2 regions of the Streptococcus uberis genome follow, and region 1 is predicted to be linked to the other one. Evidence: predicted binding sites of a transcription regulator. Region 1 holds the regulator's gene; the other holds the start of a gene.

Region 1 (4,208 bases):
TTTTGTGACACGGTCCACTTGAGCATCAAACAGGGTGACTTTTTTGAGTCGATTGGCTTGCATGACACCTGCTATAACAACTGCAATAATAGCTGAAAAACCTAATAGTTCAGCTATAAAGTAGGAGATAACAGGTAAAGCTAATTCTAATAGCAAAGCCCCGGTGACATCTGCGGCATCAAATTTCTCTAAAACTGATAAAAAAATACGGTTTAGTAAAGCAAATAGGAGGCCTACGGCAATTCCGCCGAAAATGGTGAGGGCCAATTTAAAGCTAGCTCCAGCCAAGGAAAAGGTCCCGGTTAAAAATGCTGTCAAAGCAAACTGAAAGGCCACTAGTGAACTGGCATCGTTTAGCAGCCCCTCAGAAGTCAGAATGTTTTTTACCCGATTTGGAAACTTAAGACGGTTAGCAAGGGAAAGAAATGCGACGGCATCCGTTGGGGCTAGGGCTGCCCCCAAGGCAAAGCAGATGGCTAGGGGGATTTTAATGGGAAGCAGTGTGCTTACCCCTAATCCTAAAAAAAGTGTCGTGAAGAGAACGGTGGGTAAAATGAGATAAAGAATAAAGCTTCGAAATCTTAGAAAGCTTTTGACATCACTTTCTTGCCCTTCTCGAAAGTTCAATGGTGCAATGACGAAGGCCAAAAATAATTCAGGATTGATGACTATTTGGTTATCTCGGGACAAAACACCAAATAATAGTCCCAAAGTCAATTGAATAGCTGGTGTCGGTATTTGAGGAAAGATACGATTCAAGACATTTGAGAGGATTAAAGCAACCAAAAAGCCAAAGACGAGCAGGGAAATAGGCATATTAAATGTCCTCTTTTTTTATGTGAGCTCCCTCATCGATAAGATAGGCACTCTTTAAAAGAGCGATTTTTTCATCAATGGCAGAGATGTCACGATGTTCTAAAATGCATTGACAACGTTCTTTTTCTAAGGTCAATAGTTTTTTCTTGATTTTTTTAGCTTTGCGCATGTCATTACAGGTCATACTTGAGGACTTTGATATATTTTCTTGAGCTTCAAGATATTTACATTTCATTTCCTCAATGCGTGAGCGAAGTTGGTTGTCTGTCATAGTTGGTCCTTTCGGGAAAATGATGCTATTCATCATAAGAAGTAGTCTAGTTGTCATTTTAACCTAGATAGTTAACGAACTCAACTAAAAACTCTAGGTTCTTTTTTTGAAAAGGCTTTTACATTTTGTTCATATTTTTTTATATGCTTTTAATAAATTAATTGACAGTAATAAGCTGTTCTTGTAATCTGTTGGTGTAAAAGCGTTTATGAGTAAATATTTGTGTTTCGGCATCTTCATTTCTCTCGTTTTTCAACAGTATTTAAATAGAAAGGAAAGGGATGTTTATGGCACAAGGAACAGTTAAATGGTTTAATGCTGAAAAGGGATTTGGATTTATTTCAACTGAAGATGGTCAGGAATATTTCGCACATTTTTCAGCTATACAAACTAAAGGTTACAAAACATTAGATGAAGGTCAGCAAGTGACATTTGATATTGTAGACGGCCACCGCGGTCTTCAAGCAGTCAATATTACAAAACTTCCATAGAATCACTTTATCGAAAAGCAGACAATAATCTGCTTTTTTGTTGTCTTAAAAGCTACACATCCATATTTTTTATGAGCTCTTTTTCTTTTAAACATAAAGATTTGCTTTTCTAGAGAGCAATTTGTTATAATAAAAGTCAGTTTTAGTCAAAAAACCTCATAGACTTATTTGACAAATTTTTAAGGTTATATCGTTTGAAAGAAGGAGTAGGTAATGCCAACAAAAAACACATCTGATAGCATTGAAGAATACATCAAAGAACTATTGGCGCAGTCTGGGATTGCAGAAATTAAACGTTCCCTATTGGCTGATTCCTTTCAAGTGGTACCTAGTCAAATCAATTATGTCATTAAAACGCGTTTTACAGAGAGCCGTGGCTATGAAGTCGAAAGTAAACGAGGCGGTGGTGGCTACATCCGGATAGCCAAAGTACGCTTTTCAGATAAGCACCATCTGATTGGCAATTTAATGGCTAACATCGGGTCGCAGGTTAGTGAGGTGGTTTTCACAGATTCCATCCAACTGCTATTTGATGAACATTTAATAACAGAACGTGAGGGAAACGTCATCTTAGCAATGGCTTCTGATGATGTTTTAGGAAAAGATGCCTCAGTGATTCGTGCGCGAATGCTTTACCGTTTGTTGCAACGAATTGACAGAAAGGGAAGTAATTAATGACAGATTATTCACTCAAAATGCAAGCTATTTTTAAACAAGCACAATACCAAGCGGCGCGTTTTGATAGCCCCTATTTAGAAACTTGGCACCTCTTATTGGCAATGGTTGTTGTTAATAATTCACTAGCTGGCCTTGTTTTTAATGAATTTGAAAATAAGGTTGCCTTGGAAGAATATGAAGCGGCAGCTATCTTAGCCATTGGCAAAGCTCCAAATGATGATATTAAGGAGTTTGAATATAAAGGTCAGTCAAAAACACTTTCTCATATTTTGTCCATTGCTGATGCTATTCGAAATGTTACACATGCCAATGAAGTAGGATCAGAGCATGTTCTTTTTGCTATCTTATTAAATCCTGATATTATGGCAACTCGTTTGCTAGAATTAGCTGGATTTAAAATCAAAGATGATGGCAAAGGCGATTTGAAATTGGCTGATTTAAGAAAAGCCATTGAAATTCAAGCTGCTTATAGTAAAGAAACCATTAAAGCTATCTACGAACTCAGAAAACCCAAAAAAGCCAAAACAGGCGGTACTTTCTCAGATATGATGAAACCAGCTGGCACTGCGGGAGAATTATCAGATTATACGAGAGATTTGACAGAAATGGCAAGTCAAGGCTTACTTGAGCCTGTTATTGGCAGAGAAAAAGAAATCACTCGAATGGTTCAAGTCTTAAGTCGTAAAACGAAAAATAATCCAGTTTTAGTCGGTGAGGCTGGTGTTGGTAAGACAGCATTGGCCTATGGCTTAGCCCAACGGATTGTGACTGGTGAGATTCCATATGAACTTCGTGATATGCGTGTCTTAGAATTAGACATGATGAGTGTGGTGGCAGGTACGCGTTTTCGTGGTGATTTTGAAGAACGCATGAATCAAATTATTGATGATATTGAAAGTGATGGTCATATCATTCTCTTTGTCGATGAATTACACACTATTATGGGATCTGGCAGTGGTATTGATAGCACTTTAGATGCTGCAAATATCCTCAAACCAGCTCTCTCAAGAGGAACCCTACATATGGTTGGGGCAACTACTCAAGAAGAGTATCAAAAACATATTGAAAAAGATGCCGCTTTATCTCGTCGTTTCTCAAAAGTTTTGATTGAAGAACCAAGTGTAGAGGATGCCTACAAGATACTATCAGGGTTGAAAAAATCTTACGAAAGCTATCATAATGTCACCATCTCGGATCAAGCCATCAAAACAGCAGTCAAAGTTGCTCATCGCTATTTGACGAGCAAGCACTTACCTGATTCTGCGATTGATTTATTAGATGAAGCTAGCGCAACGGTTCAAAGTTTCGTCAAAAAAGAGGCGCCTGCCTTCATCACACCCATTGACCAAGCCATCATAAAAGGTGATTTTAAAACAGTTAGCCAACTTTTGAAAGCTTCCAAGGCTAAGCCCCAGAAACCAACTCCTGTTACTGAAGAAGATATCATGTCTACATTAAGTAAATTGTCAGGAATTCCACTGGAAAAAATTAGCAAGGCAGATAGTCAGAAATACCTTAACCTGGAAAAAGAATTGCATAAGCGTGTTATCGGTCAAGAGGATGCAGTCTCAGCAATTTCAAGAGCTATCAGACGCAATCAGTCTGGTATTCGAACAGGTAAACGTCCGATTGGCTCCTTTATGTTCCTTGGACCGACAGGTGTTGGGAAAACAGAATTAGCAAAAGCTTTAGCAGAACTCTTATTCGATGATGAATCAGCTCTCATTCGTTTTGATATGTCAGAATACATGGAAAAATTCGCTGCTAGCCGTTTAAATGGAGCACCTCCAGGATATGTTGGCTATGACGAGGGCGGTGAGTTGACCGAAAAAGTACGTAACAAGCCCTATTCTGTTCTTCTCTTCGATGAAGTTGAAAAAGCCCATCCAGATATCTTTAATGTTTTGTTACAAGTCTTGGATGATGGACAATTAACGGATTCTCGTGGGCGA
Region 2 (4,208 bases), 580 kb from region 1:
GGGTTGCTGATATGGATTTTCAAGTCATGCCAGAAATTCGAGAGGCTTTGATTACCCATGTTAGTCAAGACATTTTAGGATATACCTATCCCAGACAAGACTTGTATCAAGCTATCATCAATTGGGAAATGATAGAACATGGCTATGGCATCTCTAAAGATTGTCTTTTATTTATTGATGGGGTGGTCCCAGCTTTATCAATTGCGCTTCAATCCTATACTCAGGAAGGGGATGCTGTATTAATCAATAGTCCCGTCTACCCTCCTTTTGCCAGAACCATTCAGGCCAACAATCGAAAAGTGGTTCGAAATGAATTGGTGATAAGTGAAGGACGGTATACCATAGATTTTGAGCAATTAGAGAAACAAATCAGTGAAGAGCAGGTCAAACTTTATTTTTTATGCAATCCTCATAATCCTGGTGGACGTGTTTGGTCACAGGAAGAGCTTTTTAAGATTGGTACTTTGTGTCAAAAATATCAGGTTTTATTAGTTTCGGATGAAATTCATCAAGATCTTGCTTTATTTGGAAACAAACACCATTCCTTTAATACCATTAGGAGTGATTTTAAAGACTTTTCGATTATCCTCAGCTCAGCGACTAAAACCTTCAATATTGCTGGAACCAAAAATAGTTTTGCAATGATTGAAAATCCTATTTTGCGCAGGCTTTTCAAAAAAACGCAAATTAAAAATAATCAACTGGAAATTCCAACTGTGGGCTTAGTGGCGACGGAAGCGGCTTATACTTATGGACGTGACTGGTTAAATCAATTGAAAAAGACCTTGGAAGAAAATATTACTTTTGTGACAGATTTTCTAGGGGAATATACTAAGATAAGAGTGATGAAACCAGAAGGAACTTATCTGATTTGGTTGGATTTTACAGCTTATGGTTTGGAGCAAAAAGATTTAATGACTAAGCTTAAGGAAGAAGCACATCTTGTTTTGAATGATGGTGAAACATTTGGAAAAAGTGGTAAAGGCTATGCTCGCTTTAATGCAGCAACTCCCATGTCTGTAATTGTTAAGGCCTGTCAACGTCTTGCAAGAGTATTTCCAAAATAAATTTAAAAAGATGCTTATTTTACTAAGCAAAAGGCAATCTTTTTTGGTATAATATTCAAAGTGTAAAAAATGAAGAAGGAAGTAAATCATCATGGGAAAATGTCAAGTTATTTCACATCCACTTATTCAACACAAATTATCCATTTTACGTCGTGAAGACACCTCTACAAAAAATTTCCGAGAGTTAGTCAATGAAATTGCCATGTTAATGGGGTATGAAGTGTCTCGTGACCTACCTTTGGAAGATGTTGAAATCCAAACTCCGGTTGCTAAAACCATTCAGAAACAATTGACAGGAAAAAAATTAGCCATTGTTCCAATTCTTAGAGCAGGTATTGGTATGGTTGATGGTTTCTTAAGCTTGGTACCAGCTGCAAAAGTAGGTCATATTGGTATGTACCGTGATGAAGAAACACTTGAACCTGTTGAATACTTGGTTAAACTTCCTGAAGACATTGATCAACGTCAAATCTTTGTTGTGGACCCTATGTTAGCAACTGGTGGTTCAGCTATTTTAGCAGTCGATTCCCTAAAAAAACGTGGTGCTGGCAATATTAAATTTGTTTGTTTAGTAGCTGCTCCAGAAGGTGTTAAGAAATTACAAGAAGCACACCCAGATGTTGACATTTACACAGCAGCATTAGATGAAAAACTTAACGAACATGGTTATATCGTCCCAGGCCTAGGTGATGCCGGCGATCGCTTGTTTGGTACTAAGTAAACATCCAGTGGATGTTTACTTAGGCGAGACTAGAAATTAAGACCCGAGCCACATCCAGTGGATGTTTACTTAGGCGAGACCAGAAATTAAGACACGAGCTACATCCAGTGGATGTTTACTTAGGCGAGACCAGAAATTAAGACCCGAGCCACATCCAGTGGATGTTTACTTAGGTGAGACCAGAAATTAAGACACGAGCCACATTCAGTGGATGTTTACTTAGGCGAGACCAGAAATTAAGACACGAGTCAAGTCCATTGGACATTACTTGTGTTCAAAAATGATTGGTTTTGCAAATTGTAAACGGATGACTTAGCTTCTTGCAAAGTAGGAATAACTTTCTAGTTACGACTGGAAAGTTTTTTAAAGAATAGTTATTATTTGACCTTATTTGACCAAAAGATTATAATAGGTTCAGTATTAAAAACTCTTACAGTAGTTTGTTAGAGTTAAAGAAAGATTGGAGAAAAGATATGATTCCTGTAGTTATTGAACAAACAAGCCGTGGGGAACGTTCTTATGATATTTACTCACGTTTACTGAAAGATCGTATTATCATGTTAACTGGTCCTGTTGAGGATAATATGGCAAATTCCATCATTGCTCAATTGCTCTTTTTAGATGCACAAGATAATACAAAAGATATTTATTTATACGTCAATACACCTGGCGGTTCTGTTTCAGCTGGACTTGCCATTGTTGATACAATGAACTTTATTAAATCTGATGTTCAAACCATTGTTATGGGTATGGCTGCTTCTATGGGTACCATTATTGCCTCATCAGGTACAAAAGGGAAACGTTTCATGTTACCAAATGCAGAATACCTCATTCACCAACCAATGGGTGGCACAGGAAGTGGCACACAACAAACCGATATGGCCATTGTTGCCGAACAACTTTTGAAAACACGTAAACGCCTTGAAAAAATCCTTTCTGATAACTCTGGAAAAACCATTAAACAAATTCATAAAGATGCCGAACGTGATTATTGGATGGATGCAAAAGAAACCTTAGAATATGGGTTCATTGATGCCATCATGGAGAACAACGAACTAAAATAAACAAAAAAACTAACTTATTCTTTTTAAGTTAGTTTTTTTACTATCGAGACAACTATAAAGAGTTATTTTTTTTACATAATAATGTTTTAAGACATTTCTAATAGGATGTGATATACTAATTATATATCCAAATATGACAATATTTGGGGAGAGAGAGTTAGTACCGTCATTTTGACGGTACTTTTTAAACCAGACTTGTTAAAGAAACCCTCTAAAAATAAACTTTATGATATAATCAAATTATGTTAGTCGTAAATGAAGAGTTAGTAAAGATTGATGATGCTATCGATTGTCTAGTTGATGATCTTTTAAAGTGCAAAACATTTCAAACTTATCTTGAAAAGAAGTCTCTTTTTGAAAATGACAGTGTTTTACAAAAAGATATTTTGACTTTTAAAGACTTAGCAGAAGAATATGATAAAAGGAAACATTTAATTGCCTTTCGTCCAGAACTATTGGACTTAAGGAAAGAAGTCTATGCTAAAAAACGTGCTTTGGATTTACATCCAAAGGTGGTTGACTTACGCCTAGCTGAAGTGGATTTTCAAGAAATTTTGGCCCAGGTCACCCAGGCAATTGCTGATACTGTGTCTTCACATATTTTTGTTGACACTGGTTTGCCTTTATCCCCCAAAAAAGAAAGATTTTCTCTTGGTATCTACCAAAATATTAAAGAAAAGGATAGCTAATGTTTGAAAAACAAAAACGAGTTGGTTTAGTTGTTTATCTTTATTACAATAGAGACGCTCGAAAAGTTCACAAATATGGAGACGTTTATTACCATTCCAAAAAAGGAAGATACTTGGTGATGTATGTCAATCAGAATGACCTCGAAGAAAAAATGAAAGAGTTGCAAAAACTGAAGTTTGTCAAAGAAGCAGTGGTTTCTGCATTTGATGAGATTGATCATCAATTTGTAGGCAATTTACATCGAGAAGCTAATTAATATAGTGAAGGGAGTTTGATGTTTTCATCGACTCCTTTTTTCTAATAAAAAAAATAAGTTTAAACTATTGACAATTTTCTGATAATTCTGTATTCTTGAAGACATATTAAATTAAGTATAGGTCGTGAGGAGTAAACTATGAAGAAGAAACTATTGGTTTCGACAATAGCTTGTTTATCGTTATTATCATTAGCTGCTTGTGATGCTGCTCCGCCAAGTAGTACATCCAATGCTAAAGGAACCAAAATTGGCAAAACAATTAAATTAGGACTCAATTTGGAACTGACAGGCGGAGTTTCGGCATATGGAAGTGCAGAAAAAGTAGGTGCTTTGATGGCTGTTAATGAAATAAACCGTTCTGGTGGGGTTGATGGAAAAAAGATTGAAGTCATCTCAAAAGACAACAAGTC

What was found. The regulator CtsR, encoded in region 1, represses protease genes until heat stress. The targets are predictions, from matches to a motif close to TTGGTCAAAAAAGGTCAAANA.
Region 2: a site for CtsR is predicted at 2,167-2,187, ahead of clpP (ATP-dependent Clp protease proteolytic subunit ClpP). Genes of this name have one in related genera too.

The regions. Positions count from the first base shown of each region.
Region 1 is NZ_LS483397.1:1,866,818-1,871,025, reverse strand. Features, by position in the region: gene DQM95_RS09500 (cation:proton antiporter) at 1-816, opposite strand, end outside; gene DQM95_RS09495 (hypothetical protein) at 818-1,144, opposite strand; gene DQM95_RS09490 (cold-shock protein) at 1,375-1,578, shown strand; gene DQM95_RS09485 (CtsR family transcriptional regulator) at 1,792-2,253, shown strand; gene DQM95_RS09480 (ATP-dependent Clp protease ATP-binding subunit) at 2,253-4,208, shown strand, end outside.
Region 2 is NZ_LS483397.1:473,763-477,970, forward strand. Features, by position in the region: gene DQM95_RS02685 (MalY/PatB family protein) at 1-1,067, shown strand, start outside; gene upp (uracil phosphoribosyltransferase) at 1,159-1,788, shown strand; gene clpP (ATP-dependent Clp protease proteolytic subunit ClpP) at 2,262-2,852, shown strand; gene DQM95_RS02700 (YlbF family regulator) at 3,095-3,541, shown strand; gene DQM95_RS02705 (YlbG family protein) at 3,541-3,798, shown strand; gene DQM95_RS02710 (ABC transporter substrate-binding protein) at 3,937-4,208, shown strand, end outside.